2 linked regions of the Granulicella sibirica genome follow. The protein of the gene in region 1 interacts with the protein of each later gene in a pairwise test. Links are inferred from orthologs where the notes say so. Each region holds a gene or a part of one and is shown in the gene's direction. Other genes may lie near its edges.

The links.
Region 2: the proteins of recJ (region 1) and GRAN_RS08980 interact in binary tests that used the Escherichia coli proteins (3 or more experiments, as listed by UniProt). The link is inferred for Granulicella sibirica from one-to-one orthologs.

Annotation. Positions count from the first base shown.
Region 1 is NZ_RDSM01000001.1:224,380-238,815, forward strand. What follows is about bases 1-2,922. They hold recJ (single-stranded-DNA-specific exonuclease RecJ), read left to right. Parts: upstream 1-539; coding sequence 540-2,306; downstream 2,307-2,922. Other genes in these bases: GRAN_RS00895 (hypothetical protein), read left to right, coding at 1-417; GRAN_RS00905 (efflux RND transporter periplasmic adaptor subunit), read left to right, coding at 2,397-2,922. Also shown: more of GRAN_RS00905, read left to right, coding at 2,923-3,638; GRAN_RS00910 (tetratricopeptide repeat protein), read left to right, coding at 3,665-4,603; GRAN_RS00915 (TolC family protein), read left to right, coding at 4,612-6,015; GRAN_RS00920 (pyridoxamine 5'-phosphate oxidase family protein), read right to left, coding at 6,103-6,618; GRAN_RS00925 (HAD family hydrolase), read left to right, coding at 6,697-7,440; GRAN_RS00930 ((deoxy)nucleoside triphosphate pyrophosphohydrolase), read left to right, coding at 7,507-7,968; GRAN_RS00935 (amidohydrolase family protein), read left to right, coding at 8,151-9,494; GRAN_RS00940 (pyridoxal phosphate-dependent aminotransferase), read right to left, coding at 9,600-10,685; adenosylcobinamide-phosphate synthase CbiB, read right to left, coding at 10,682-11,617; GRAN_RS00950 (cobyric acid synthase), read right to left, coding at 11,614-13,155; bluB (5,6-dimethylbenzimidazole synthase), read right to left, coding at 13,152-13,817; GRAN_RS00960 (cob(I)yrinic acid a,c-diamide adenosyltransferase), read right to left, coding at 13,817-14,392; GRAN_RS00965 (hypothetical protein), read right to left, coding at 14,389-14,436. UniProt on the Escherichia coli protein: Single-stranded-DNA-specific exonuclease.
Region 2 is NZ_RDSM01000001.1:2,163,219-2,177,630, forward strand. Bases 1-2,898 are described here. They hold GRAN_RS08980 (type IA DNA topoisomerase), read left to right. Parts: upstream 1-326; coding sequence 327-2,471; downstream 2,472-2,898. Other genes in these bases: GRAN_RS08975 (hypothetical protein), read right to left, coding at 1-170; GRAN_RS08985 (DsbA family protein), read right to left, coding at 2,481-2,898. Also shown: more of GRAN_RS08985, read right to left, coding at 2,899-3,134; GRAN_RS08990 (OsmC family protein), read left to right, coding at 3,238-3,663; GRAN_RS25450 (hypothetical protein), read left to right, coding at 3,829-4,005; ATP-dependent protease ATPase subunit HslU, read right to left, coding at 4,034-5,743; ATP-dependent protease subunit HslV, read right to left, coding at 5,799-6,413; outer membrane protein assembly factor BamA, read right to left, coding at 6,532-9,483; GRAN_RS09010 (hypothetical protein), read right to left, coding at 9,734-10,090; GRAN_RS09015 (M20 metallopeptidase family protein), read left to right, coding at 10,382-11,710; GRAN_RS09020 (TonB-dependent receptor), read left to right, coding at 11,847-14,261; GRAN_RS09025 (molybdopterin-containing oxidoreductase family protein), read right to left, coding at 14,291-14,412.

The DNA of each region.
Region 1 (14,436 bases):
GCTGGCCACGGCATGCGGCGGCTCAATGGCTACGTGACCGAAGAAGTGCCCACCGTTTTATTTGAGGAAGAGAACTCCGACGGGTGGAAGGACTTCGTCGAGCACGCCAAGGCGGCCGGCGCACCGTTCATCACCATGAGCGAAGTCGTGCTTGAACGCGAGGACATCGCCCTTCTTCTGGACCAGCTTCGCGAAGAATCTTTCCCGGAGATCGACGCCCTTGAGGTTGAAGACGCCGAGCAACTGATGATGCACGTCGGCAAGGTTGGCTACCTGCAACTCGGTTTCGCCCACCAAGGTGTCATGTTCATCTTCGAGACCGCCACCGACTGGTACGACAGCTTCCAGCAACTCATGGAGACAGTCGGCGACCTTGGCGGCATCGTGGTCGAAGACCGGGACGACAGCGACGACTGAGAACGAGGACGACTGAGATTGCCCCGCTTGAACCGCCTCCCACATCTCCCCTGAACGTTCCTCCCTCTCCTCCGCGCTCCCGCTGGATTGTTGCTCCGCCGGATCCGGAACGCGCCGAAACACTGGCCCGTGAGCTCGGATGCCCGACTCCGGCCGCGACCCTCCTGCTCGCACGAGGGATCGCGGACTCCGCCGCAGCAGCCGCCTTCTTTTCCCCTAGCCTCGATGCTCTGTATGACCCCCTGCTGCTGCTGGGGATGCGCGAGGCTGTCGCCCGGATTGAGCAGGCCGTCCGCGGAGGCGAGCCCATTCTCATCTATGGCGACTATGACGTCGACGGCACCACTGCCACCGTCCTTCTTAAGACCGCGATCGAGCGCATCGCGCCGCCCGACCGGCCCGCCCAGGTCACCTACCACGTCCCGCATCGCATCCGCGAAGGATACGGCATGCAGACGAATGTGCTTGGCCTTGCCGCGACCTCCGGCATCCGCCTGGTCATCAGCGTCGACACGGGCATCCGCGCCTTCGCCGCGGCGGAAGAAGCCAAAGCACTTGGCCTCGACCTCATTGTGACGGACCACCACCTCCCCGACGACGTCGCTGGGATTCCCGAAGCACTCGCCGTCATTAATCCGTCACAACCTGGCTGCCCTTACCCGAACAAGAGCCTATGCGGTGCCGCCGTCGCCTTCAAGCTCTCGCATGCCCTCCTCTCAGCGCACGCCAGCACCCAGCCTGATCCGGCAGCCGCTCACACGCGCCTTCGGACCGTTCTTCTCCCGTCGTTCCTCAAGCTGGTCGCCATCGCTACGATCGCTGACTCCGTCCCGCTCGAAGGCGAGAACCGCGCGATCGCCTGGCTTGGGCTGCGCGAGCTCCGCAACCCGGTCCAACCCGGTCTCCGTGCCCTGATGCACGTTGCCAAGCTCCCGCTCGACCGTGCTCCGACGGCAACCGAGGTCGGCTTCCGGCTTGCTCCGCGCATCAACGCCGCCGGCCGCATGGATATCGCTGGAGATGTAGTCGAGCTCTTCCTCACCCGTGACCCTATCCGCGCCCAGACTCTCGCCGAGAAGCTCGATCAACTCAACCAGGACCGCCGAGCCACGGAAGCCGAGGCACTCGCTGCCATCGAACAAGAGCTTGCCGCGCTGCGCGACGCCTTCGGCCAGTTCGCCGCCGAGTGCATCATCCTCGATCATCCAGACTGGCATCGCGGCGTCCTGGGTATTCTCGCCTCGCGCGTCGTCGAACGCACAAACCGCCCCGCGCTCATCCTCACCCATCAGGACGGCTCCGCCCATGGCTCCGGACGCTCCATCGCCGGCTTCCATCTGCTGGACGCTCTCACCGCCGTCCACGAACCGGCGGGCGCCCCCACACTCTTCACGAAGTTCGGCGGCCACGCCCATGCCGTCGGCCTTACCCTTGCGTCCGACCGGCTTGACCTCTTCCGCCGTCGCATGCGCGGCCACGCCGCGCTTCACCTGACCCCTACCGTCCTCACTCCCACAATTTCCTGCGACGCCGAGATCCCGTTCGCCGCCATCACGCTCGATCTTCACGCGTGGATGGAGCGGCTCGAGCCCTTCGGCAACTCCGCTCCCGAGCCCGTCTTCCTCACTCGCGACCTCACGCTGGCCTCCCCGATTCGCTTCATCAAAGAGCGCCACGTCTGCCTTTGCCTCACCGACGGCTCGTCTGCCAGCCTGGAAGCGCTTGGCTGGAGCCGAACCACCGATTGGCCCGAACGCTGCTCTTCCCTCAGCCTCACGCAAGGCTCACGCATCGACGTACTCTACCGTCTCCGCGTCAACGTCTACCTGCAGAGAAGACAACTTCAACTTGAGCTTGTCGATCTTCGACTCGCTAAGTCCGATCTCTAACTCGTGTGCTTGCTCATAGATGCGAGCTTGCCGAAAATATTGCTTCGTCTATGGTGCACCGAACGTCTTATATACTGACATTTCTTATTCATGCAGACGATTGAAACAAAACGGTCGAAGACGTTCCTTGGGTGGGGCATAGCGATCGTTCTCCTGATCGCCGGGCTGTTTGCCTATCGTTACCTTTCTCGTGAAAAAGTCGAGGTGCGAACGGCGAAGGTGACTTACCAGACGCTGATCAGTTCCACGCCCACGAACGGCAAAGTCGAGCCCACCGAAGAGTACCAAGCGCACGCGCCTGGTCCTTCCATCGTCAAGAAGCTTTACGTGGACGTTGGAGACAAGGTGAAACAGGGCGCGCTCCTGCTAAGTCTGGACGCCGTCGACGCTCAGGCCCGCGTCGCGAGTGCGGCATCCGCTCTCACCGCCGCCGAGGCAAGCCATAACGACATGGCCAGCGGAGGCACCCAGGAAGAGCGCCTCGCGATGGCCGGAGACCTCGAGCGTGCCCGAAACCAGGTAGCCCAGAACGAAAAGGACGTTGCCGCTCTCCAGCAGCTTCAGCAGCACGGCGCGGCCTCGGCCGCCGAGGTCTCTGCCGCGCAGCAGCGGCTCCTTACCGCTCAAAGTACCCTCAGCGGGATCCAACAGCGCAGCGCCGGCCGCTATTCGAAATCCGATCTTGGCCGTACCAGCGCACAGGTCGCCGACGCCCGCGCCGCGCTGGCTGCGGCCCAGAGCAACTACGCCGCGAACGTCATCCGCTCGCCCCTCTCCGGGACTGTCTATGCTATCCCGGTCTCCGAATACGACTTCGTTCCCGCAGGTGAAGATCTGCTCGATGTCGCGGACCTGGACCGCATCAAGGTGCGCGCCTACTTCGACGAGCCCGAGATCGGAAAACTCCAGCGTGGACAGGATGTCACTATCATCTGGGACGCCAAGCCGGGGCAGAAGTGGCACGGTCATATCGAGCTCGCCCCAACGACCGTGATCACCTACGGAACACGCAGCGTCGGCGAGTGCATCATCACCGTCGATGACGCACACGGCGACCTTCTGCCCAATACCAACGTGACGGTCACCGTCACCACGTCGCAGCGCAACCACGTTCTCGCTGTACCCCGCGAGGCCCTCCACACCGACGCCGGCTACTACGTCTTCAAAGTGGTTAACAATCACCTCGTCAAGACTCCGATCTCCGTCGGCGTTACCAACCTTGTTCAGGTAGAAGTGACCTCCGGACTGTCCGAGCACGACGTCGTCGCGCTCAACGCTACCACCAACCGCGACCTCTCCAACGGCCTCGAAGTCCAGACCACCGAACAGTGATGAACATGCTCCCCACCAAGAGAAGCATGCTTCTCGGCGTTCTTCTCATCCAGGCCCCTCTGCTCTACGCCGATGCCTCCAAGGCATTTACCGCCCTGCAGCACGGGCGCGTCGACGAGGCCGAACAATCGCTTCGTACCATCCTCGCCGCTACTCCCAACGATGCCTATGCCCATCAACTCCTGTGCCGCGTCTTCTATGCCCAGGAGCAGGCCGAGAAAGCCGTCGCGGAATGCGAAGCCGCCGTCGCCGCCGCGCCTAACGACAGCGTTGATCTGATGTGGCTTGCCCGGGCCTACGGTCAGAAGGCCTCTCATGCCGGGCCCATCGCGGGCTACTCTCTCGGGAAAAAGGTGGGGCAGACCTTCAAACGTGCCGTCGAGGCCGATCCTTCCAACCTCGACGCCGTGAACGACCTCGGCGAGTTCTATACGCAGGCCCCGGGCATCGTCGGAGGCGGCGTCGACAAGGCTCGTCCGCTTGTGGACACGCTCCAGTCTCGCTCGCCGGGGAAGGCCCATCGACTCCTCGCGTACATTGCCGAAAGCTCGGGCGACAGCCCCACCGCCGAGGCAGAGTTTAAGAAGGCCATCGACGCTGGCCATACCACCGACGCCTATATGGATCTCGGCAACTTTTACGAGATGCACCACAAGCCCGACCAGGCTTTCGCCGCCGTCAACGCCGGCCTCGCCGCTGATCGCGAGCACGGGCCTCCCCTGATGGACGCGGCCACGATCCTGATTGCCGCCAAGCGCGGCCAGGATATCGCGGAGCGCGCACTCAGCGACTATCTCTCCTCGCCAAACCAGACCGACGAGGCGCCTGTCTTCAAGGCTCATGTGATCCTCGGCAAGCTCCTCGCAAAGCGTGGTGACAACGCAGGCGCACAGCGCGAGTTTGCCGCGGCCCGCGCCCTCGCTGCGAACTTTTCCGCTGCACGCGACGCATCGAAGGGAGCATAGTAAGAGCAGTGCTCATCTCCCCCCCAGCTTCCTGTCTGCGCCTCCCTCTGCGCGCCCTCGCCATTGCCGGGCCGCTCCTTCTCGCCGCAACGACCGCTCGCGCCCAGATCTCCTTCACCACCGCCATCGACCTCGCCCTGAAGAACAGCCCCAAGGTCCAGATGGCCCAGGCCAACGTCGATAAAGCGAAGGCGGTCCTCTCGCAAAATACGGACGCCTACGTTCCTAACCTCAGCGGCGGCTCGGGCCTGGGCTACTCGTATGGTTTTCCGCTCGGGCAACCGACGCTCTTCAGCTTCTCGTCGCAGTCTCTCGTCTTCAACTACTCTCAGCATGACTACATCCGTGCCGCGCACGCCGGGGTAGAAGCTGCGAGCCACATTCTGCGAGACACACGCCAGGAGGTGGCTGAAGATACCGCCATTACCTATCTTTCGCTCGATCGGACCCAGCGCTCCGAGGCGGCGATGGATGAGGAGTACAGTTACGCCCAGAAGCTCGCTACTATCGTCGAGCAGCGTCTTGAAGCGGGACGCGAACCACGCATGGAACTTGCCAAAGCTCGCAGGACGGCTGCGCAGGTCCGGCTCCAGCGTCTCCTTCTCAACGATGACGAGACAGTCCTCCGCGATCATCTCTCGCGTTTGATCGGGCTTACGGTCGGGCTGGTGAAGACGATCCCCTCAAGCATCCCCGCTTTTCCGCCAATCGCGAGGATTGACCCTTCGGCCCCCGATAACCCGGCTGTCCTTGCGGCCTTTTCGAACGCACACGCCAAACGCGAGCAGGCATTTGGCGATTCAAAGTACGCCTTCCGCCCGCAAGTCTACTTCGCCGCCAACTACAGCCGGTTTTCCACCTTCAACAACTATCAGCAGTACTACAACCACTTTCAATACGACGCCGCTGAGATCGGAGTACAAATCACGATTCCTCTCTACGATCGTCTCCGGAAGTCCAAAGCGCGCGAAACCATGGCTGATGCCATCCACGCCGAGAAGGAAGCGCTCGACGCCCGCAACACCGAACGCGAAGGCCGCATTAAGCTGGCTAACGCAGCCACGGAACTCCAGGCGCGCCTCGAGCTTGCCGACATCGATCAGGACATCGCGCAGCAACAGCTTGACGCTACGCTCATCCAGCTTCAGGCCGCTCCAAGCGACTCCGCCACGCCCCTGCTTACCCCTAAGGATGAGCAGAATGCCCGAATCCAGGAGCGTCAGCGCTTCATTGATCTTCAGGACGCCGGCTTCCAACTTAGGAAGACCGAGATCAACCTCCTGCGCCAGACGGGACAGCTCGAGGACTGGCTCAAGACGGCTGTCCAGACTCAGAGCCTAGAAGCGATGCCAGCCGGAACTCTCCCTACGATCACCGCGAACGCGCCGGTGATTTCTGGCAGTTCTGAATAGAGTTTCGCTCCCGCTTTCCGACCTTAGTCTGCAGGGACAGGAGCTTTCATCAGCAGCAGGGGCACCTGCGGCCGACTGGATCGTAGACTAGGCGTTCACGGTGATTTTTCCCGTCTCGCCGAGGTTGACCCTACCTCCGGTGGCGGCGGCAGCGAGGTACCTGACACCGCGGACCAGGCGGCTCGAAGAGGCTTCCCAGTACTCCGCTTCCTCGACTTCTACCCAGAGGACGGCGATGGCGGGGTCTTCTTCGCCTTGCGGGAACCAAGCTTTATACATGGGGTTCCAGAGGTCGTGGATGGCGGAGCGATCACGGCTGAGGTTGGCGCGGCCCTTGATAGATATGTACTTGGCGTCGCCCTGGTCGGCGTAGAGGAGTGAGACGTGGCTGTCCTGCTTGAGCTCCTCGACTTTGCCGGACTCGTTGCGGGTTAGGAACCAGATCTTGCCGTCGAACTCTTTTTCGGTCTGGGTGGCCATGGGGCGGCTGTCGAAGGAGCCATCAGGGTTGGCGGTGGTCATCATGGCAATCTTGATGTGTTTGATGAGCTCGCCGATTTTCTTGAGGCCCTCGGGGCCGGTAAGGTGCTTTTCTTCGGTCATGGATCAACCCTCCGTGGTGGGTTGGATGCGGGGTTTGCGAGGTGCGGTTGAGTAGAATGCGGGTAGGAGATTGATGGGATGAATGAGGCTGTAAAGGAAGTGGGGCCGATGGTTCGGGTACTGGAGACGGCGGAGTTTCACGAGGCGGTGCACGCGCTGACGCCAGAGATTGCGGTGTTCGATTGTGACGGGACGCTCTGGTCGGGGGACGCTGGGACAGGCTTTATGGCCTGGACGATTGAGCATGGGGTGATATCGAAGGAGGCTACGGATTGGCTTCTGGGGCGGTATGAGGAGTACAAGGCAGGGACAGTTTCCGAAGTGGAGATCTGCGGGGAGATGGTGCAGGTGTACCGGGGCCTGACGGAGGCGCAGGTTCGGGGGGCTGCGGCTGAGTTTTTCGCCGCAAAGATTGAGAAGAACATCTTTCCGGAGATGCTGGAATTGGTGACGGCGCTGCAGGCGAAGGGTGTCGATATCTGGGCAGTGAGTTCGACGAACGACTGGGTGGTGGAAGAGGGCGTGAAGCGGTTCGGGATACCTTCGAACCGGGTGCTTTCGGCCCGAGTGCGGATTGCGAACGGTGTGGTGACCGACGAGATTCTGGACGTGCCGACGGACGAGGGAAAGGTGGCTTCGCTCAAAGATGCGGGGATTCTGGCTCCGGATGCGGTGTTCGGGAACTCGGTGCATGATGCGGCGATGCTGGCGATCGCGCGGGGAGCGTTCCCGGTAAATCCTACTGCGGCGCTGGTGGAACGGAGCGTCGCGGAGGGTTGGGCGCTGTACTATCCGGCGTCGGTTGTGCCCTTGGTGGGCTAGACGGATGCTGGCGAGGTTGGTGCGCCTCATCCAATAGGGTAACCGGCGCGTCTAAACTGTAGGGACGTGAAAGAACCGATACGCAAGCTCGATGCTCGGGGAGATTCGGCGGTCAATAGACCTCTGCGCCTTGTGGTGGCGGCGTTGATTTTGCGTGAGGGGGGGACGGCGGTCGAGGTGCTGGTGTGCCAGCGGAAGCCGGACCAGCCGATGAGCCTGAAGTGGGAGTTTCCGGGCGGAAAGATCGAGCCGGGTGAGACGGCCGAAGAGGCGCTGGCTCGGGAGTTGCAGGAAGAGCTGGGGATTGAAGCGGTGATCGGGAAAAGGGTGTCGCGGGTACGGCACAAGTACCGGAACGGTGGGGCGATCGATTTACAGTTCTTCGTGGTGAAGGAGTTCGGCGGGGCGCTGGAGAACCGGATCTTCAACGATATGCGCTGGTCGACGCTGGAGGCGCTGCCGCAGTTCGATTTTCTGGCGGCGGACCTTGGGCTGATTCGGGACCTGTCGGAAGGCAGACTGCTCTAGGGAAGTTCGAGTGGGCGCTCTTCATGTCTGAGGATAGCTCTTGACGCCAGGCTTGGGTCCGTGGTGCTTTGGGCGGGGGTGGCTCCCAGCTTAGCGACGATGATGCTGCCGCGAATGTGGTCACCCGGCTGCTGCAGGGTTTTCGGCGAGACGGATGAGCTTGGGGGCGCATCCAAACCGGCATGGTTCTTCTTGCTTCGATGATGCTGATGATGGCCCAGGGAACTTCGCCTGAAGTTGTGGCGGGTCTTGGGACGACGCAGATTACGCACGTGCGGGTAATCGACGGGACGGGGCGCGCCCCGATCGAAAATGCTACCGTGACGCTGCGCGATGGGAAGATTGCCGGGATCGGGCCTTCGGGGAAGACGGCGGTGAAGGGCGCGAAGGTGATCGACGGGATGGGCAAGACGGTGATGCCCGGGATCATCAACGCGCATGGACACCTGGCGCTGGTGAATGGGACGAAGAACGACGCTGACTACTACACGCGGGAACACGTGCTCGACGAGTTGCGGCAGTATGAGCGGTATGGCGTGACGACGATGCTTTCGCTTGGGCTGAACCGTGACCTGGTCTACCAGATTCGGGCGGAGCAGAGGGCCGGGAAGCTGGATGGGGCGAGCGTGTTTGTGGCGGACCGTGGGATCGGGGTGCCGGATGGGATGCCGCCGATTCCGCACGAGGGAGACCAGCTTTACCAGCCGAAGACTCCGGAAGAGGCTCGGAAGGATGTGGATGAGGCGGCGGGGCGGCATACGGACTTCGTGAAGATCTGGGTAGACGACCTGTATGGGACGAAGCCGAAGATGAGTCCGTCGGTGGCGCAGGCGGTGATTGAAGAGGCGCACAAAGATGGTGTACCGGCTGCGGCGCATGTGTTTGCGCTGAGCGACGCGAAGGGGCTGGTGGGGTTCGGGGTGAATGTGCTGGCGCACTCGGTGCGGGATTCCGCGGTGGATGCGGAGTTGTTGAATGCGATGAAGACGAAGGGTGTGTTTTATCTGCCGACGCTGACGGTGGATGAGTCGTTTTTTACGTATGCGGAGCATCCGGGGTGGATGCAGTCGGAGTTCTTCAAGAATGCGCTGACGCCTGAGGCTTACACGATGCTGACGAGTGCGGAGTACGCGGACAAGGTGAAGAAGGATTCGCTAACGGCGCAGCATCGGAAGGACTTCGAGCAGGCTCGGAAGAATATGAAGGCAGCTTATGACGCGGGTGTGAAGGTGGGGTTTGGGACGGACTCGGGGGCGAGTGTTTACCGGGTGCCGGGGTTTGCCGAGCACCATGAACTGGCGATGCTGGTGGAGGCTGGACTAACGCCGATGCAGGCGATTCGAGCGGCTACGGAGACAAATGCTTCCTTGCTGGGGATTTCTAAGAAAACGGGGACACTGACAGTCGGCAAAGATGCGGATTTGATTCTGCTTGGGGGGAATCCGCTCGACGATATTCGCAATACGGAGAAGATCGTTGGGGTCTGGCATGAGGGGCGGGAGGTGGCGAACCCCGCTGGACGATAGGCATTTTGTTAGAGGCAGAGACGACGGCAGACGCAGATTCCCTTGGGGAATGAGAACGAAAGTGCAAGGGGCAGAGGCTACCCTTCGTCCTGATCGTGAGAGCGCTCAGACGAGAGCAAGGGCGGCTATGAGGCGGGCGTTGTCTTGTTCGTTGCGGACGGCGGCGCGGAAGTAGGTTGGCGGGAGGGACTCGTAGTTGGTGCAGAGGCGGAGGACGATTCCGTGTTGCTGGATGAGGTGTTCCCAGAGTTGTTCCGGGCTCTGGGTGGAGAGTTTGAGCAAGAGGTAGTTGGCTGAAGATCGGGTTGTGGGGATGTTGAGGGTTTTAAGAGCGGATTCGAGTTGGGTGCGGCGGGTTCGGTTCAGGGTGATGGTGGCTTGAGCGTAGGCTTGGTCGGCCAAGGCGGCGATGACACCCTCGGTGGCCAATGTGGTGACGGGCCATGGGGGAACGTTACGCGTGAGGGCTTTGCTTGTGTCTGGGTGGGAGACGCAGTAGGCGGCGCGAAGGCCGGGGATGCCGTGGAACTTGGTTACCGAGCGGAAGACGACGAGGTTGGGGTGCGTGTGGGTCTCGGGGATGAGAGATTTCGTGGGGGTGTAGTCCATGAAGGCTTCGTCTATGAGGAGGCGTATGTTGTTGGCGGTGGCTTCGTGGAGGAGATCGAGCATGGTGCTGCCTGGGGTGAGGACGCCCGTGGGGTTTTGCGGGTTGGCCAGGAGGATGGTGTCGTGGTGGCCCGCGATGGCTCGGGCGATGAGGGTGGGTGGGTCAGTTGAGTCATAGGCGAAGTTGACTTCCGGGCTTAGGGCGTAGGGCTCGATGTGGATGTGGTTGCGTTCGAGGGTGTGGCGGTACTCGTTGAAGGCGGGGACGGGTAGGAGGCAGCGCTTGACGTTCAGGGTGCGGATGGCGGCTTCGAGGAGGGGGACGAAGCCGTTGGCTACGGCGATGGCGTTGGCTGGGGTGTTGGCGTAGGTGGCGATGGAGGTGCGGAGGGCGGTGGATTCCAGGTCGGGATAGGCGGTTAGGGTGGTGGGGTTGGTGAGAGCGTGGCGGATCGCCTCGACTACACCGGGTGGGGGGCCTTCGGGGTTGATGTTGGCGCTGAAGTCTACTAGACGCTCGATGGGGATGTTGAAACGGGTGGCGATGTGGGGGAGTTGGCCGCCGTGGATTGGGGCTATCATCGGCGGTTCCGGCGGGGGATGAGGCAGAAGATGGTGAGGGCTATGAGGGTGGCCGTGGTGACGATCGTGATGGCCTGGTGGACTTTCGCGGGGTTGGCGGGTGGGTAGTATGCACCCATGATCGGGGTCTCGATAAGGTCGCCGGCGTAGGTGTTTGAGCCTCCGAGTTGGACTTCGAGGGCTCCGGACATGGCGCTCTCGGGGTGGCCGGCGTTTGGGCTTTTGTGGTTGCGGGCGTCGGTGCGCCATGTGGCTAGGGAGGCGCGCGGGTTGCCGGAGGCGGCGGCTATGGCGAGGGCGGTGAGGCGGGCGGGGATGAGGTTGGCTACGTCGTCGAGGCGGGCGGCGGCCTTACCGAAGTAGAGGTAACGGGCGTCGGCGTGGCCGATCATGGAGTCGAGGGTGTTGATCGCTTTGTAGGCCATGGCGGCGGGGACTCCGCCGAGGGCGAGGTAGAACATGGGGGCGATGATGCCGTCGGAGGCACTTTCGGCTACGGTTTCGATGACCGCCCGGCTGATTTCGGTGGGGCCGAGTCGGGCGGTGTCGCGGCCTACGATGCGGGCCAAGCGGGTGCGGGCCTGCTCGATGGTTGTGGCGTCAAGGACGGCGATGGCTTCGTCGTGGAGGTTGCGGGCGGCGAGGGTGGTGGCGGCGAGGGTTACCTCGACCATCGCACCGAGGAACGGGTTGAGGCGGTAGGCGAGGCGGATGGTTGTGGCCGTGGCCGCGTAAGTGCTGAGGACGACGGCGGCGGCGAGGGTGGCTCCGGTGAGGAACTGTTCGGTGTTGGTTTGGTTCGGCGTGCGGAGCAGGCGCTCGCCCTGGTCTATTCCCTTCCCGATGATGCGGACGGGGTGAGGGAGATATTCGGGGTCGCCGATGAGGGCGTCGAGGGCGGAGGCGGTGAGGAGGAGGGTGCGGCGGTTCATTCTGATGCGGCTCTCTTGTAGGGCAGGTTGAGCCAGCCGAAGATCGTTGGCATGTCCCAGGAGTCTTCGACGGCGGCGGCGAGGCGATTGAGGGATTCTTCGCGGCGCTGCTTCCACGGGGTGAGGGTGGTGGGTTCGGTGAGGTGGTGGAAAGCGCGGGCGGCGCGGAGGAACGTGTGTCGGAAGGCGTCGTCGTCGAAGAGGCCGTGGAGATAGGTGCCGAAGATGCGGGTGTTGGGGGAGATGCAGCCGTCTTCGTTAAGGCCGGTGAAGGTGGCGAAGGGTTGGGCGTTGGCGAAGCGGGTGGTTTCGCCTACGTGGATCTCGTAGCCCTCGATCGTTGTGTGGGGGATGGGTTGGTTGAAGAGGGTTTCCGTGGTGAGGGTGCCGGTGGTGAGGCGGGTGAGCTTCGTGGGTTGCATGGTGGTCTGGATAGGGAGGAGGGATAGCCCGGGGTGGGTGCCCTGGCGCTCTATGCCTTCGGGGTCGGCGATGGTTTCTCCAAGCATCTGCATGCCTCCGCAGATGCCTGTTATGAGGCTGGTCTGGGCGTGGGTGGTGATGATGTCAGCCAGGTTAGTTTCGCGGAGCCACTGGAGATCGTCGACGGTTTGCTTGCTGCCGGGGAGGATGATGATATCCGCTGTGCGTAGAACGTCGGGCGTTTGCGTGAAGCGCAGGGATACGGAGGGCTCAGTTGCCAGTGCATCGAAGTCGGTGAAGTTGGAGAAGGTTGGGAGGGCTACTACGGCTATACGTAAGAGGCGGTCGGGAGTGGAATCCTGCGGCCAGGGGATGCGGTCGGTTCGGTCCAGGCCGAGGCTGTCTTCTTCTTCTAATAATAGGTTTGGGAGGTGCGGGACTACGCCGATGCAGGGCTTGTTGAGGCGTTGCTCCATCATCTCGATGCCGGGCTGGAGGAGCGCTATGTCGCCTCGGAATTTGTTGATGGCGAAGGCTTGGATGCGGGCGCGTTCTTCGGCGTCGAGGAGTTCGACAGTGCCGAGTAAGGAGGCGAAGACGCCGCCCCGGTCGATGTCGCCGACGAGGATACAGTGGGCGTCGGCCATCTCGGCCATGCGCATGTTCACGATGTCGTGCTGCTTGAGGTTGATCTCGGCGGGGGAGCCTGCGCCTTCGAGGATGATGACTTCGTGCTCGCGGGCGAGGGTTTCCCAGGACTCGCGGACGATGGGCATGAGCTCTTCGACGCGGCGCTGGTGGTAGTCGCGGGCGGTAACGCGGCCCCAGATCTTGCCGCGCACGACGACCTGCGAGGACATGTCGCCTGTGGGCTTGATGAGGATGGGGTTCATCTCGACGCGGGCGGGGATTCCGGCGGCTTCGGCTTGCAGGGCCTGGGCGCGGCCGATCTCGAGGCCATCGGGCGTGGCGGCGGAGTTGAGGCTCATGTTCTGGGACTTGAACGGGGCTACGCTTATTCCGTGCTGGTGGAAGATGCGGCAGAGAGCGGTGACGAGGAGGCTCTTGCCGACGTGGGAGCTTGTGCCGAGGATCATGATGGATTTGGCGCTCACTCCTCAGGGACTCCGAAGTGGTCGAAGTGGAGGCAGTCGTCGAGGGGCGTGCGCTGCTCCCAGCCCTGGCGCTCGAGGTCGGGTTCGGTGGCGAAGGTGTCGACGTAACCGAGGCAGAGGTAGGCGACGATGGTGAGGTGCTCCGGAATGCGTAGTACGTTGCGCAGGTTACGTGGATCGAGAATGCTAACCCAGCCTGCGCCAATCCCTTCGGCGCGGGCGGCGAGCCAGAGATTCTGGATGGCGCAGACGGTGGAGTAGACGGCGGTCTCGGGCATGGTGCGGCGGCCGAGGCCGTGGCCCTGGGGGCTGTCGCAGTCGCAGACGATGCAGAGGTGCTGGGGGGCTTCCAGCAGGCCCTCCAGTTTCAAGGCGGCGTACTGGTCGCGGCGGTCGGCTGCGAAGGCTTGCTGGGCTTCGTTGTTGGCTTCGAGGAAGAGGTCGTGCACGGCCTGACGGATGGCCGGTTCGCGGACGACGAGGAATCGCCATGGTTGCATGAGGCCGACGGATGGGGCGGAGTGCGCCGCCTCCAGCAGGCGGCGCAGGATGTCGTCGGGTAAGGGCGTTGGGAGGAAGCCTCGGCGGACGTCGCGTCGCTCGCGGATGGCTCGGTAGACGGCTTCGCGTTCGGGTTCGGTGAAGACTTGCGGGGTTTGCATTACCAGGCGCGGGACCACTTGGGGCCGGCCTTGTCTTCAGGGCGGAGGCGGGCGTCGATGCCGGCGTTGAACTCGATGAGGCGACCGAAGAGCCAGATGGCGTCGGAGAGGCGGTTGAGGTAGGCGATAACCTCGGGCTGGACTTCGCCGCCTGATTCGACGAAGCGGACGACCTGGCGCTCGGCGCGGCGGCAGACGGTGCGGGCCATCTCGTAGGCGGCGGATTCGGTGTGGGCGCCGGGTAGGGACCAGTCTGCGAGCACGCCCTGGATGGCTTCGATCTTTTCGACGAGGCCGGTGAGCATGTCGACGTCGGCGGTGGTGATGACGGGTGGGGTCTTGCGGCTTTCGGGGGGCGTGGCGAGGGCGGAACCGACGCGGAAGAGGGTGCGCTGGATCTCTTCCGTCCAGCCGGCAATCTCCTTGTCGGTGCAGATGCTGCGGGCGAAGCCGAGGACGGTGTTGAGTTCGTCGACGCAGCCGTAGGATTCGACGCGCTCGTCGGCTTTAGAGACGCGGATGCCGCCGGCCAGGCCGGTCTGGCCTCCGTCGCCGCGTTTGGTTGCGATGCTCATGATGGGACTCCTGATTCTGAGGGTGTTGCGTTGGGTTCGAAGGT
Region 2 (14,412 bases), 1.9 Mb from region 1 along the record:
AGCTGATCCTTCGTCATGGGGGTGGTTTCGGGCTGGGTTCCTGGCTGCGCGGTATTCTGCGCCGGTGTGGTGGTCGTTTGCTCCTGGGCGAAGGTGGGGAGGGCAGCCGTCGCTGTGGCGAGGAAGGCAGCCAGGGCGAAGCGGGTAGTCGTGTTTCTGAGGGCGGTCATTTCGTTCTCCTGTGCGTTGCTGCGCACTTCGGGTTAAGACGGCAGCTCCGCTGAAATGGAGGCTTGCGGCAGGCCAGCGAGAGGCAGGCAGGCGAGAGGTAAACTGAACTGTGGACGCTTTGCCATTCTGGCTGGGGACCACGTTAGGAAACGAAGATGCGGGTGGTGGTTGCGGAAAAGCCGTCGGTAGCGCGGGATATTGCGCGTGTGCTGGGGTGCGAGCGGCGGCAGGACGGCTTCTTCGAAGGCCCGAACGCGATCGTGACCTATGCGATCGGGCACCTCGTCAACCTGCCGATGCCTGAGACGCTGAACCCAGCATGGGCCGGCGCATGGACGGCGCAGAAGCTGCCCATGATTCCCGGCCAGTGGCACTACGTCGTAAACCCCAAGACAGCCGATCAGTTCGCGGTCGTCAAGCGATTGCTGAATGCCCGCGATACGACCGAGGTCGTGAACGCCGCCGACGCCGGGCGCGAGGGCGAGGCGATCTTCCGGCGTATCTACGCCATGGCCGGATGCCGCAAGCCGGTGATGCGCTTCTGGGCGAGTTCTCTGACGGAAGAGGCGATCCGCGAGGCGTTTGAGCGTCTGCGTCCGGCGGCCGATTACGATTCGCTGGCGGATTCAGCACAGACACGGGCGGAGATCGACTGGCTGTGGGGGATGAACTACACCCGCGCCTACACCATCACGAATGGCGTGCTCTGCACCGTCGGGCGGGTCCAGACTCCTACGCTGGCGCTGATTGTCGCGCGCGAAGCTCAGATTACGGGCTTCGTGAAGAGCTTCTTCTACCAGCTTCATGCGCAGATGCCCGGCTTCGTAGCCAAGGCGCTGAAGTTTCTCGACGGCGGCAAGACGACCTTCGACTTTGAGGAGAAGTTCGAGGTCGAGGAGATTCAGCGGGCGATTCCCGCCGATACCGAGGCGCTCATCGAGTCGGTGAAGCTCTCGACGCAGAGGCGCTCGCCGCCACAGCTTTATAACCTCGGCGCGCTCCAGAAAGACGCGAACAAGCGCTATGGCTACACGGCCGCGCGTACGCTTGAGATCGCTCAGAGCCTCTACGAGAACTACAAGGTGTTGACCTACCCAAGGACTAGCTCCCGGCACATTGGCACGGATATGGTGGCAGGTCTCGCGGGGACGCTCAAGGCCATCAGCTTCCAGGCGGACGCGAAGGTGGTCGCGGCGGCGATCAAGCGGGCCGAGAACGGTCCTCCGCTCAGTGACAACTATGTCGACGATGCGAAGCTGAGCGATCACCACGCGATTCTGCCCACGCGGGCCTCGGCGGCGCGCCTCAGCAGCGAAGAGCGCAACGTCTACAACCTCGTGACGACGCGGTTCCTCGGGATCTTCCTGCCCGACAAGATCACCGAGATGACGCGCGTCGGCGTGGACATCGCGGGGCAGAAGTTCCAGGCAAACGGGTCGCGCGTCACCGACCCCGGCTGGGCCGTGCTGATGGGCGGCAAGACCGGCGACGTGGAGCGTGGCGAGGATGGCGAGCCCCTCGGGACGCTGCCTCCGCTGAAGGTTGGCGAACGTTACCCGGTTGACTCGCATGAACTGAAGACGAAAGAACGCAAGCCTCCGCCGCGCTATAACGACGCCACTCTTATTGCGGCGATGGAGACCGCCGGTAAGTCCATCGAGGACGACGAACTGCGGGCCATCATGAAGGGCAAGGGGCTCGGCACCGAGGCCACGCGATCTGCGATCATCGGGCGTCTTGAGCAGTCTGAATACATAGGACGCGATGGCAAGTTCTTCTTTCCGACGGCGAAGGGAACTTCGCTGATCGCGCAGGTCAGTGAGCGGATCTCGAGCCCATCGCTCACTGCGGCCATGGAAGAGAAGCTGATGGGGATCGAGCAGGGGGAGTATAACTCGGCCGAACTGCGCGAGGAGATCGAGGGCTATCTGCGGGAGGACATTCCCGAGGTGCTCGCCGCTCCGGCGATCCGTCCCCCGGCGGCGGCGGGCGAACCGGGCTCGGCTGACTTCAAGCTTCCGGAGGGGGCGATCCTTTGCCCGAAGTGCAAGGCCGGTGAGGTGCGGCGCATCGGCGATCAGGCGTTCTACGGCTGCTCAGCGTTCCGGCAGGGCTGCCGCTTCCAGGTCTGGGTCGAGGTCGCTAAGAAGACCCTCACCGAGGCGCAGGTGAAGGCCCTCTGCGGCAAGAAGGGGCGAACTCCGCTGATCAAGGGGTTCGTGTCGAAGGCCGGGAAGAAGTTCGACGCGTTCCTCGTGCTCGACGCGGAGTTCAAGGCGAAGTTCGAGTTCGAGAAGTAGCGGCCGGCTCTAGCGGTGCGTGGCCTTCGCCGGGCCGATCGCAGGTGCGGCTGTTTCGGCAAGCGCTACGTCGATGGTGCGATAGAGCTGGCTGACATCGACCACCTGGACCCAGCGCCGAGGCGTGACGACGAAGATGCATGGCGTATGGACAATGCCCATGCGGGCACCGAGCGCGCGATCGGCCTGGATCTCCTTTTGGCAGGCTCCGTCGGCGTCCATCACGAAAGGCTGGGCTACGCCGTGCGTCTGGAACCAATGCCGGGTGAAGTTGTCGAGGTCGTCGCGGCTGGCGATGCTGTTCTGGCTGGCGAAGACGTCGCGACGGAATGTCTCGGCGATTACCGGCGACGCTTTGTCCTGGAGATACCGAGCTGTGATGGCGGCCTGCAGGCTCCAGGGGTGGAGGTTTGTCAGCGGGAAGTCATGGCGGACGAGGGGGATCTTATAGTGATCGATGGCGGCGTGGACGACGGGAGCGGCCTGTGCGCAGGCGGGGCATTCGAGGTCTTCAAACTCGTAGATCGCGACCTTTGCGCCTGCGGGAGGCTTGACCATGCTCGTATCTTTGAAGGGATCGAGCGCGTTGGCAGGCACGGCGGTCTGCGCAACGGCGGAGAGGGAGGCGCAGAGGACGAGGGCGGCGGTGGCGAGAAGTTTCATTTTGGTCTCTCCGGTTTTCACGTCTGGTTGACCCACGCGGAACCTCCCGCGCGCATCGTATAGAAGTTGGCGTTGGTTAGACGTTGCTTTCAGGAGATTGGATATGGATCGTAGCGCGAGTGCAGTGTGGCATGGCTCTCTCAAAGAGGGCAAGGGAACGATTTCGACGCAGAGCAGCACGTTGAAGGATGCGCAGTACAGCTTTGGAACGCGGTTTGAGAACGGCGTGGGGACGAATCCCGAGGAGTTGATTGCGGCGGCGCATGCGGGCTGTTTCACGATGGCTCTCAGCGGGCAGTTGACGAGCGCCGACCTCGTCCCGGATTCGCTCGAGACTACGGCTGTCGTGACCATGGAGAAAACCGACGACGGCCCGACCGTCACCAAGATTCACCTCACCACCAAGGCGAAGGTTCCGGGGGCGGACAAGGAGAAGTTCGACGAGCTGGCGAAGAAGGCCAAGGAAGGCTGCCCCATCTCGCGCCTGCTGAAGGCGGCCGAGATCACTCTGGATGCGCAGTTGGTCTAGATGCTTCGGCATGGGAATGAACGCGGGCGTCCTTCGGGGCGCCCGTTTTCCTGTTCACGGTCCATCTGAAACGATCTAAGCCACGTATTCCCTATCAGTTTGGCCGGTGGTGCGACAGGCTTGTGCGCCGGAAGCAAATCTCAAGAAACGGGAAATGAGGACAGCATGTCTGAGATTACGAAGACCGGCGCGGCACACGAGGGAGAATTGACCGACGAGCAATTGGAGACGGTCACCGGCGGACAGCGGGACTTCCACTTCACGAAGACCGTGGATAACGCAAGTCCGAACCTCTATCTCGGTACGGCCCCTGCGCCGCCACCACCGCCAAAGAAGGGCTAGTCCGTTTCGGCGGCTGCTACAGGGATAACTACAGAATGTAGCGGCTAAGATCCTGATCCTTGACGATCGAGGCGACCTGCTGCCGCACGTACTCCGGGTCGATCACGATCACCTTCTCGGTCCCGGTATCGGTCTTGCGCTCGATGACAGGAAGTGGCGGCGACTGCGGTTCGGTCGCTACCCCGGCCTTCGTGGGAGCAAGCTCCGAAACAATCGGCGCCGAAGGACCGATCTCGGCGATCACGCCCTCCTGGGTCGGCATTGACTTGGCTGCCTTGAACAGGTCCGGAGCCTGGAAGCTGATCTCATCGAGCACGCGCTCCATAATCGTGTGCAACCTGCGCGCGCCGATGTTCTCTGTCGTCTCGTTCACCTTGAAGGCGAACTGCGCCATCTCCTCGAGAGCCTCCGGGGTGAACTCGAGCTTCAGCCCCTCGGTCTCGAGCAGCGCGGTCGACTGTTTCACCAGCGAACTCTTCGGCTCGGTGAGGATGCGCACGAAGTCGCTTACGGTGAGCGAGTGAAGCTCGACGCGGATCGGGAAGCGCCCCTGTAGCTCCGGAATCAGATCGGACGGTTTCGTTACGTGGAACGCCCCGGCAGCGATGAACAGGATGTGATCGGTTGAGACCATCCCGTACTTGGTCGAGACGGTCGTGCCTTCAACGATCGGCAGGATATCCCGCTGCACGCCCTCGCGCGAGACGTCAGGCCCATGCCCACCCTCGCGCCCGGCAATCTTGTCGATCTCGTCGAGGAACACCATGCCGGAGTCTTCGACGCGCTCGATGGCGACCCGCGTCACCTGGTCCATGTCGATCAGGCGGCCTTCTTCTTCCTGGACGAGGTAGTCGAACGCTTCCGATACCTTCATCTTGCGCTTCTTCGTCCTCTGCCCGAACAAGCCCGGGATCATGTCCTTGAGGTTGATGTCCATGTCCTCGGAGCCCTGCGTGGAGATGATCTCGAAGCTCGGCTGGTTTCGGTCGCGCACATCGATCTCAACAGTCTTGTCGTCTAGCTTGCCCTCGCGGAACTGCTGCCGCAGCTTGTCCCGTTCCTTCGCATTCGCCAGAACCGGCAGATCCTTCAGATCCTGCGCGTGCTCATGCTGCGCGACGGCGCGGTCATGATTCTCCTGCGCATGGTCGTTCGTGTGATCTTCGTCGACGGTCACAACCGGCAGTTCGATTACCTTGCCCGTATGGTTCGTCTCAACCGGAACCGGCTGCGAAGCGGACGCGGGCGGAGCCGGAATCGTTGCAGGAGGCACGCTCGACGGCGGTAGAAGAAGATCGAGCAGACGGTCCTCGGCGCTCAGCTCCGCCTTGTCCTCGACTTCCTCAAGCTTCTCTTCCCGCACCATGTCGATGGCGTTCTCGACCAGATCCCGAATCATCGACTCGACATCCCGCCCGACGTACCCGACCTCGGTAAACTTCGAAGCCTCAACCTTTAAGAACGGCGAGTTCGTCAGTTTGGCCAGACGCCGGGCGATTTCCGTCTTACCCACACCGGTTGGCCCGATCATGATGATGTTCTTCGGCATGATCTCGTCGGCGAGATCGGGCGCGAGCTTCTGCCGGCGCATGCGGTTGCGCAGCGCGATCGCCACGGCGCGCTTGGCCGCGTGCTGGCCGACAACATACTTATCGAGTTCCGCGACGATCTCGCGGGGAGTCATCTCGTCGAGTGCGAGAGCCTGGTCTTCAGCGGTTCCGGGTAAAAAGATTGCCATGGGTTCCTAAGTCTAATGCCGTTTCGTGGTGCTGGGAGAGCGAAGTATGCGGCGTTTATGCCTTTAATTCTTCGATCATGAGGTGGTCATTGGTAAAGATGCAGATCTTTCCGGCGATTTCGAGGCTCTTGACGGCGATCTCTCGCGCGCTGAGTTCGGTGTTCTCCATCAGCGCCCGCGCCGAGGCGAGCGCGTAGTTTCCGCCGGAGCCGATTGCGACGACGCCCTCGTCCGGGTCAATCACGTCGCCGTCGCCCGAGAGCACAAAGGTCTGCTTGAGGTCGGTCACGATGAGGAGTGCTTCGAGGTGGCGCAGCATCTTGTCCGTCCGCCACTCCTTGGCAAGTTCGACGGCCGACCGTCCGAGGTTGCCGGCGTACTGCTCCAGCTTGCCCTCGAAGCGACTGAAGAGAGAGAAGGCGTCCGCGGTCGATCCCGCGAATCCGGCGATCACCTTGTCCTGGTACATCCGGCGCAGCTTCTTTGCCGAGCCCTTCATTACGGTCGACCCGAGAGTCACCTGTCCGTCGGCAACCATCACGACGGAGTCTCCGCGCCGCACGCACAGTACGGTGGTCGAGCGAATGCGGCGGCCATCAGCCAGGTCGAGCGGATGAGATGTTTGGTTGGGTCTTGCGATTGCTGCTTCTGCAGCGGTAGCGGTTTTCATAAGCATCTTTCAGTATAGTCCTGCAAGTTAGATGACCCTGCCGCTGTTCCCGGTGCAAGCGGCAGAAAGCAGAAGGCCCGCCGTTGTGGCGGGCCTCTGCGTCTTCGTTTGCCGTTGGTTAGAAGGTCGTGCTGACCGACAACCGGAACGTCTTCCTCGGCTCACGCAGCGTATAGTCCGCTCCGTAGAACTGCAGCGCCTGCGCGTAGCTGTAGAGCCCGGCGCCGGTGTTCGGGAAGAAGCTGCGGAAGGTCGCGTTGTCGACCGCAAGCTGCTGCGGCACGTCCTTGTAGAGGCGGAGCGGGTTGTACGCGTAGTAGAGCCGGAACGGTGCGTTGACGATCGGCAGGATGACCTGCAGCTCGGCACCGTTCGACATACGCGGCACGTAGTTCGTTCCCGGAACGTTGTTCAACTGGATCGGGAACGCCACCTGTTGTCCGCCGAAGCAGGCGCCGTTGACGAACGTCGGGCAGCCATACGACGGGCTCGAGATTGTCGACAGACCTGAGGCGTTCTGCTTCAACTGTCCCGGCTGCAGATCGAACGTCATGCCGAAGTCGGTAAAGAATGCGAACGTGACCTGGTTGGCGATCGGGATGCGGTATTCGAGGTTCGCCGTGAAGCTCGTGTCGCCACCGATCGAAACAAGGCGGTAGATCGGCAGCGGGATCTGAACGTTGCCCAGGACGGGGTTGGTCGGATCACGCGGAACGACCGTACCGTCCGGGTTCGTCAGGTTGAAGAGCACCTTGTTCGGGATGAACGTGTAGGGCGACGACGATCGCACGTCGAAGCCGCGTACGTCCGACTCGCCGCCGGTGTAGATGCGGTTTGCCGGGGGAGCCACTTCGCCGCCGAAGCCGGTGATGTGAGCGAACTGCAGGCGGTACCCGAGGACGTTGTGGCCCTCCTTGTTGATCCGCAGACCCTTCATCGGGTAGAACTGCCGGTACGCCGCGACGGGCTGGATGTACTTGACGTTTCCGCCTGCACCCGCGACCGCCATGCTCACGTTGAAGTCGCGTCCACCATGCGGGCCGACTGCGCGATCGAGGCTGGAGAAGCTGAAGCTCGGCGACAGGATCGACGTGATGATGCCGTTCAACTGGTTCTGGCCGGTTACGCCCGAGCGGAAGGCCAGCGACTGGAAAACGTTGCGCGTGTTGTCGTTGAACGTCGTGATCGAAGAACGCGACAGCGAGTACGTGACGCCGACGCGGGTCACGCCCGTATGCGCGAAGAGATGACGCAGAGGCTGCGACAGCGAGAGCGAAAGGCCGGTCGTCGACTGGTTATAGTTCGTCAACTGCGACGTCTGAGCCGCGCTCAGGTTGGCCGAAGCGCCCTGCGAGATCGAGTAGCTCTTCGCCGGGTTGTAGTCGTACTTGCTCGTGAACACCTGCACACCGAGTGAGATCGGCTTGTTGCGCAGGTAAGGCTCGGTGAACCCGAAGCTCAGGTTGCGCGAAAGGTCGCCGATGTTCGCCTGCACGGAAAGCGTTTCGCCGAGTCCGAGGAAGTTGTTCGTCTCGTAGTTCAACCCGATAAACGTTCCCGAAAGGCCGCTGATACCGCCGTTAAGGCCAATGGAGTTCTTGCCCTTCTCCTTGAGCTTCAGCAGCAGGTCGACGGTGCCGTCGTCGGTGTTCTGACGCGATTCCGAGTCCTGGTCGGCCTTCAGCGCTTCGAAGTAGTTCAACTGGTTCAGACGCAGGATCGAGAGATCCCACAGGCGGCTGTTGTAGATCTGGCCTTCTTCGAGAAGAAGCTCGCGACGGATGACCTTGTCACGCGTGATGCTGTTTCCCGTGAATTCAATGCGCGATACATAGAACGGCTTGCCTTCGTCGATGTCGATATCGAGGTAGATCAGCTTCTTGGCTTCGTCGATTCGCGGTACCGGGGTCCCGACGAAGTTGATGTAGCCAAGTTCGCCATACGCTTTGCGAAGCTGTTCGATGCCCTTGCCGAACTGCGTGGCGTTGAAGTACTCGCCATCCTTCTGCGTGAACTGCGCGCGCAGCACCTTGGTGTTCGTGACAGCCTTGTTGCCGGTGAAGGTAACGCCGCCAAGCCGGTAGCGCGAACCCTCTTCGATCGGGATCAGGATGTCCGCGCGCTTGCCGGTCGAAGGACGCAACGTAAACGGATTCAGACCTCCCGCGTCGCGCACCTTAACCTGCGCCTCGCTCGGGATCACCTTGAAGTAGCCGCGCTCACGGTAAGCCGCACGGACGCGCTCGGTGTCTTCATCGAGCTTGCTCGCGTCGAACGTGCGGGCGAAAAGGTTCTCGAGGATGATCGAGTGCGGAATGCCGACTGGCCGCAGATTCTTCATCGCATTACGCAGCGTGCGGTCGCTCAGGCTGTCATTGCCCTGGAACTGGATCTTGCCGACCTTAACCGTCGGGCCTTCCTTCACGTTGAAGGTGATCGCGACGGCTGCTGGAGGAATGTTCTTGACTTCGGTCCGAATGGTCGCGAACTGGTGTCCATGCTCGCCGAGCAGTTCGGCCAACACGACTTCGGCGCGCTTGATCTTGGTCGGGTCGTACTGGCTCTCGACCGAAAGCGCGACCTTGGCCTTCTTGAACCGGTCGAGAATGTCAGACTGCGAGACGGCGTTGACGCCCTTGTAGTTGATCTCGCGAATGGTGGGCTTCTCGCGGACGATCACGACGATCTGGATACAGGCCGGGGTGTCCTCACGCTCGATGCGCACATCGTCGAAGTAGCCGGTATTCCACAGCGAGTTGAAATCGCGCTCGATCAGCGCCGGATCGTAGAGGTCGCCCTGGTGCGAGAACAGGCGGGCGAGAACAGACTCCTTGGGGATACGGCGGTTTCCAATGACCTGAGGCTGGCACAATGTCTGGCCAGAGCCCGGCGCTGGAACCGGGGCAGACTGCGCCTCGGCGTTGGAGGTGAGAAGAGGAGCCCCAACCGTCGCACAGGCGACGGCAACAAGGGCACTTGCGAGGCGGGAGCGGCTAAAGCGCGGGCGCACAGGCGTGGTCTGATCGTTCAGGGAGCTTCCGCTCTCTCGCTTTACGGTAAAAATACGCACACCCTCACTGCTGACAAGATCGCGCCCGGCAGGTTCCATCGGCAAACCCTGATTATATGGGACTGCCTCCCGGTTAGCGAGTCGGCACCTCAGCTTCGGTGCCATTCCGGCTACTCGTGTGGTTCTCCCCAGCGGTGGTTTTTAGACGTGGCGCAACGCTGAAAGTACAGGGTCTACGCCCGCTTTTTCACATGCCGCCCATGCCCCGATGGTCAGGATGCACCGTTTCTGGTGCAGTGGCTGATCGTGCCTATCGCCCGTCCGCCGTCATCTTCTGCATCACCTTCCCGGACTCATCCAGAAACTCAAGGATCGGCGTCCCATCCGCCTTCACCCGGAGCGCGGCCCGCACCTTCCCATGCACGTCGCGCAGCTTCAGCCCGACCGAGTCGTCTTGGTCCCGCCCGAGGTAAGCCCGCTGCGATAGCTTCGGATATGTCTTCATAAACTCCGCCATCGCGCCATCTCGCTCCAGCCCCTTCGGCATGGAGTAAATGCGGTTGTAGGCGGTCAGGATCTCCGGGGTCAGAGGCGCGGCAGGGGCATCGTTGACGGTGATCCCCGACGAGCGTTTCCCGTCATCATCCGAGGCATCGAGCGTGAGCACCTGGTCCTGGTTGTACTGGTCGAAGCTCAGGCGTCCGAAGCTGCTGATGTGCCCCTGCGCATCCTTCTTCCCGCCAAAGATCAGCCCGCCATGCTTTCTTCAGACCCATGAGAACGGTAGCCGCGAAGACGATCGTCAGGACACCGGAGTAGACAGCCAGGTAGCGATTTACACAAAAGGTCACAGACATCCAGCACCTCCTGCACGCCATTGTGCCCCAATCCTCTCTGCGTTCAGTCCGAAGCGGTGATGTATCCTTCCCGAGAACCCACTCTCCTATCGAGGATTCCCTTGCTCCGATCCTCCATCGCTCTCGGCTGTCTCTGCCTCTCGCCCGCGTTCGCTCCCGCGCAAGACATCGCCGCCTTCGAGCAGAAGCAACTGCCCGTCCTCGTCGACACCTACAAGCAGATCCATGCCCACCCCGAGCTCTCCCACTTCGAGATCAACACGTCAGCGCTCGTCGCGGCCGAACTCCGCAAATCCGGTTACACCGTTACGGATCACGTAGGCGTCTACCCCGACGGCTCGAAGGCCTTCGGCGTCGTCGGCATCCTCAAGAACGGCTCCGGGCCCGCCCTCCTTGTCCGCGGCGACATGGACGCACTCCCCATCACCGAAGAGACCGGCGTCCCGTATGCTTCGCACGTCAAGACCAAGAACAAAGCCGGTCAGGAGGTCGGGGTCATGGAGGCCTGCGGGCACGACGTCCACACCACAGTTCTCATCGGCACCGCCCGCACGCTCGCCGCGAACAGGTCCGCCTGGCACGGTACCCTCATGATCGTGGGTCAGCCTTCCGAGGAGACCATCGACGGGGCCAAAGCCATGGTGGCCGACCATCTCTTCGAGCGCTTCGGCAAGCCCGACATGGTCATCGGCCTCCATGACACCAACACTCGCGCCGCCGGCACCGTCAGTCTTGCGGCCGGCCCCGCGATGGCTTCCTCTACCTCCGTCGACGTCACCATCCGCGGCATCGGCGGCCACGGAGCCTACCCCTACGCCGGGCGCGACCCCATCGTCCTTGCCGCCGAGTACATCGTGCAGATCCAGACCATCGTCAGCCGCGAAGAGGACCCCCGCGAGCCAGCCGTCGTCACCGTCGGCTCGATCCACGGCGGCACCAAGCGCAACATCATCCCCGACGAGGTCAAACTCGAACTCACTACACGCGCCTTCTCCGACCAGAGCCGCCAGGTCATTCTCGACGGCCTGAAGCAAATTGCCCTCGGCATCGGAACCACCGCCGGCCTTCCGCCGGAAAGGATGCCCACCGTCACGGTCCAGGAGAACGAGTCCACCCCCGTCCTCGTCAACGATCCGGCCCTCTCCGCTCGCGTCAGAGCCACATTGGTCGCAACCCTTGGAGCGGCCAACGTCTTCGACGAACCCGTCACCATGGGCTCGGAAGACGTAGGCGTCTTCGGCATCGCCGCCAAGGCACCCACCGTCTACTTCCGTCTCGGAGCCATGTACCCGGACCGCCTCGCCACCGCAAACGCTGCCGGCCAACTCCTCCCCGGCCTGCACACCAGCAAGTTCGAACCGGATCCTGAACCCACCCTCGCCACTGGCGTCAAAAGCCTTACCGCTGTCGCCATCTCGCTGCTCCAGTAGGAGCGGTCGAGCGATTCCGCAGGGAAACACCGATATGATTTCAAAAGTATGATCTCTACAGCCCCTCATGGCTGGAGCACTTTCCGCACCCCATCGGAATCCAGGACCTGCGGGCCTCCGTAACACCAGGAGACCTGTGAAATCCTTCCCCGCCGCCCTCCTCTCGATCATCCTCTGCTGTGCTCTCATCGCACGAGCCGCGAGTGCCGAACAGGAGACAACGGCTGCAGGCAGAGACAGGACCTTGTCTCAGCTATCGGGAACAATCGTCGACACTTCCGGCGCGCTGATGGCTGGCGCCACCGTTCAGGTGCGAAGCGCTAACGGCACCGTTCAAAGCACGACACGCTCGGACAAGAACGGAGTCTTCCTCCTCCCGGGACTTCCCGCAGGCACTTATCGGATCGTCGTCTCGAAGCCCGAATTTGAGACGAAAGAAATCCCCATCACCTTAGCCACCACCGGGACCCTCGCACCGCTCCGCGTCTCTCTGGCCGTCAGCCCCGTAACCACCACCATCAACGTGCAGGGTCGCGAAGATGACCTCACCGGCATCGCCGACTCCGCCACCCAGGGAACGGTCGGTGCGAAAGAGATTCAGGACCGCCCGATCCTCCGCTCGGGAGAGATTCTCGAGACCATCCCCGGCGTCATCATCACGCAGCACGCCGGCGGCGGCAAGGCCAATCAGTACTTCCTGCGCGGCTTCAATCTCGACCACGGCACGGACTTCGCCACGTTCATCGACGATATGCCGCTCAACCTTCCGTCGCATGCGCACGGCGAAGGCTACTCGGATATGAACACCGTCGTTCCGGAGTTCGTGAAGCGCGTGAACTACGAGAAAGGGCCCTACTACGCCGATGTCGGCAACTACGGCTCCGCCGGCTCCGCCCACCTCGAGTTCTTCAAGACCCTTCCCCGGAACTTCGTCCAGGTAGAGGGCGGCATGTACGGCTACGGCCGCGCCGTCTTCGGCTTCTCGCAAAAGCTCGGCCCCGGCAATCTCCTCTATGGTGGCGAGGCCTACCACGACGACGGTCCATGGGCGCACGCGGATAATTACTACAAGTTCAACGGCCTCTCGACCTACAGCCAGGGAGACGACGCCGACGGGTTCAGCGTCACGGGTCGCGGCTACCACGGCCGCTGGAACTCCAGCGATCAGATCGCCGCGAACGCCGTGCCGCTCGTCGGTCTCTTCGGTACGCTGAACCCCACCGACGGGGGCAACTCCCAGCGATACAGCCTGCAGGGCGAATGGCATCGCCAGGGCGCATACTCCGAGACCAGGGTCACCGCCTACGGCTTCTACTACGATCTCGACCTGTTCTCCGACTTTACCTACTACCTCACCGACCCCGTCCGTGGCGACCAGTTTGAGCAACACGACAGGCGCTGGGTAGCCGGACTCGACGCCCACCACACCATCTTCAGCCAATGGTTCGGCCGCAAGGTGGAGAACACCTTCGGCCTTCAGGTCCGCAACGACTGGATCCACAACGGCCTCTATCAGTCGCAGAATCGCATGCGCGTCGATAAGACCGACTCGTCGACCGGCAACACCCTGCCGGCAACAACCGAAGAAGACCGCTTCACGGACACACAGCCGGGTTTCTATGTCGAGAATAAGGTTCAGTGGGCGAGCAAGTTCCGCTCGGTCGTTGGAATGCGCGGTGACGTGGACTACTTCAATGTCACCAGCCTCGTGAACGCCGCCAACTCCGGAGCCGCCATCAAAGCCCTGCCCAGTCCAAAAGCAAGTCTGACCTTCGGCCCATGGGCCAGCACCGAGTTCTATGCACAGGCCGGATTCAGCTTTCACAGCAACGACGGCCGCGGCGCGACGCAGAATGTGGAGCCCATCTCGGCGGATAATCCTGCCCCCAACACGCCCACCTCGCCCATTCCCGCCCTCATCCCAACCAAGGGCGGCGAAGTCGGCGTGCGCACGACGGCGATCCCGCATCTCCAGAGCACTGTCTCCCTGTGGTATCTGCACAGCGCCTCCGAACTGCAGCAGTCCGGCGACACGGGAGACACGGTTGCTTCGCAACAGTCGAGCGGCCGCTATGGCTTCGAGTGGGCAAACTACTACACGCCCTTCGAACACGTGGCCTTCGATCTCGATCTTGCAAGCTCCAAGGCCCTGTTCTCAACGCTCGACGGGGACGATGCCGCACCGGGCAGCCCAGGCGGCAGGCGCGTACCCGAAGCCGTCGGATTGGTCATCTCGTCCGGCGTCACGGTGCATAACGACCACGGTTTATCGGCGAGCCTGCGCCTGCGCTACTTCGGCCCGCGCGACCTGACTTCCGACGGAATCTATCGTTCGCAGGCAACAGCGTTGCTCAACGGGGAAGCCAACTATCGCTTCAACGAGAAGTGGCGCATCTCGGCCGAACTTCTCAATCTCCCGAATCGCCGCGATCACGACATCGACTACGCCTATACCTCACAGATCACGCCAACCGCAGCGCCGGCCTTCACGGACATCTTCCATCCCGTCGAGCCCATTCAGGTGCGATTCGCGCTTCGTAGAAGCTTCTGACCCATCCGGCGAGTCAGGGGCTCTGAGAGTTATGCTTTTCTCACCTCGACCAGCGTCGAATAGAACGTCGCCCCACCGCCGATATCGGTCAGGTTCTCGGACGTAAGCCGGTTGAGCCCGGCCTGTCCGGATGAAAGTTTGTTCCAGGCCA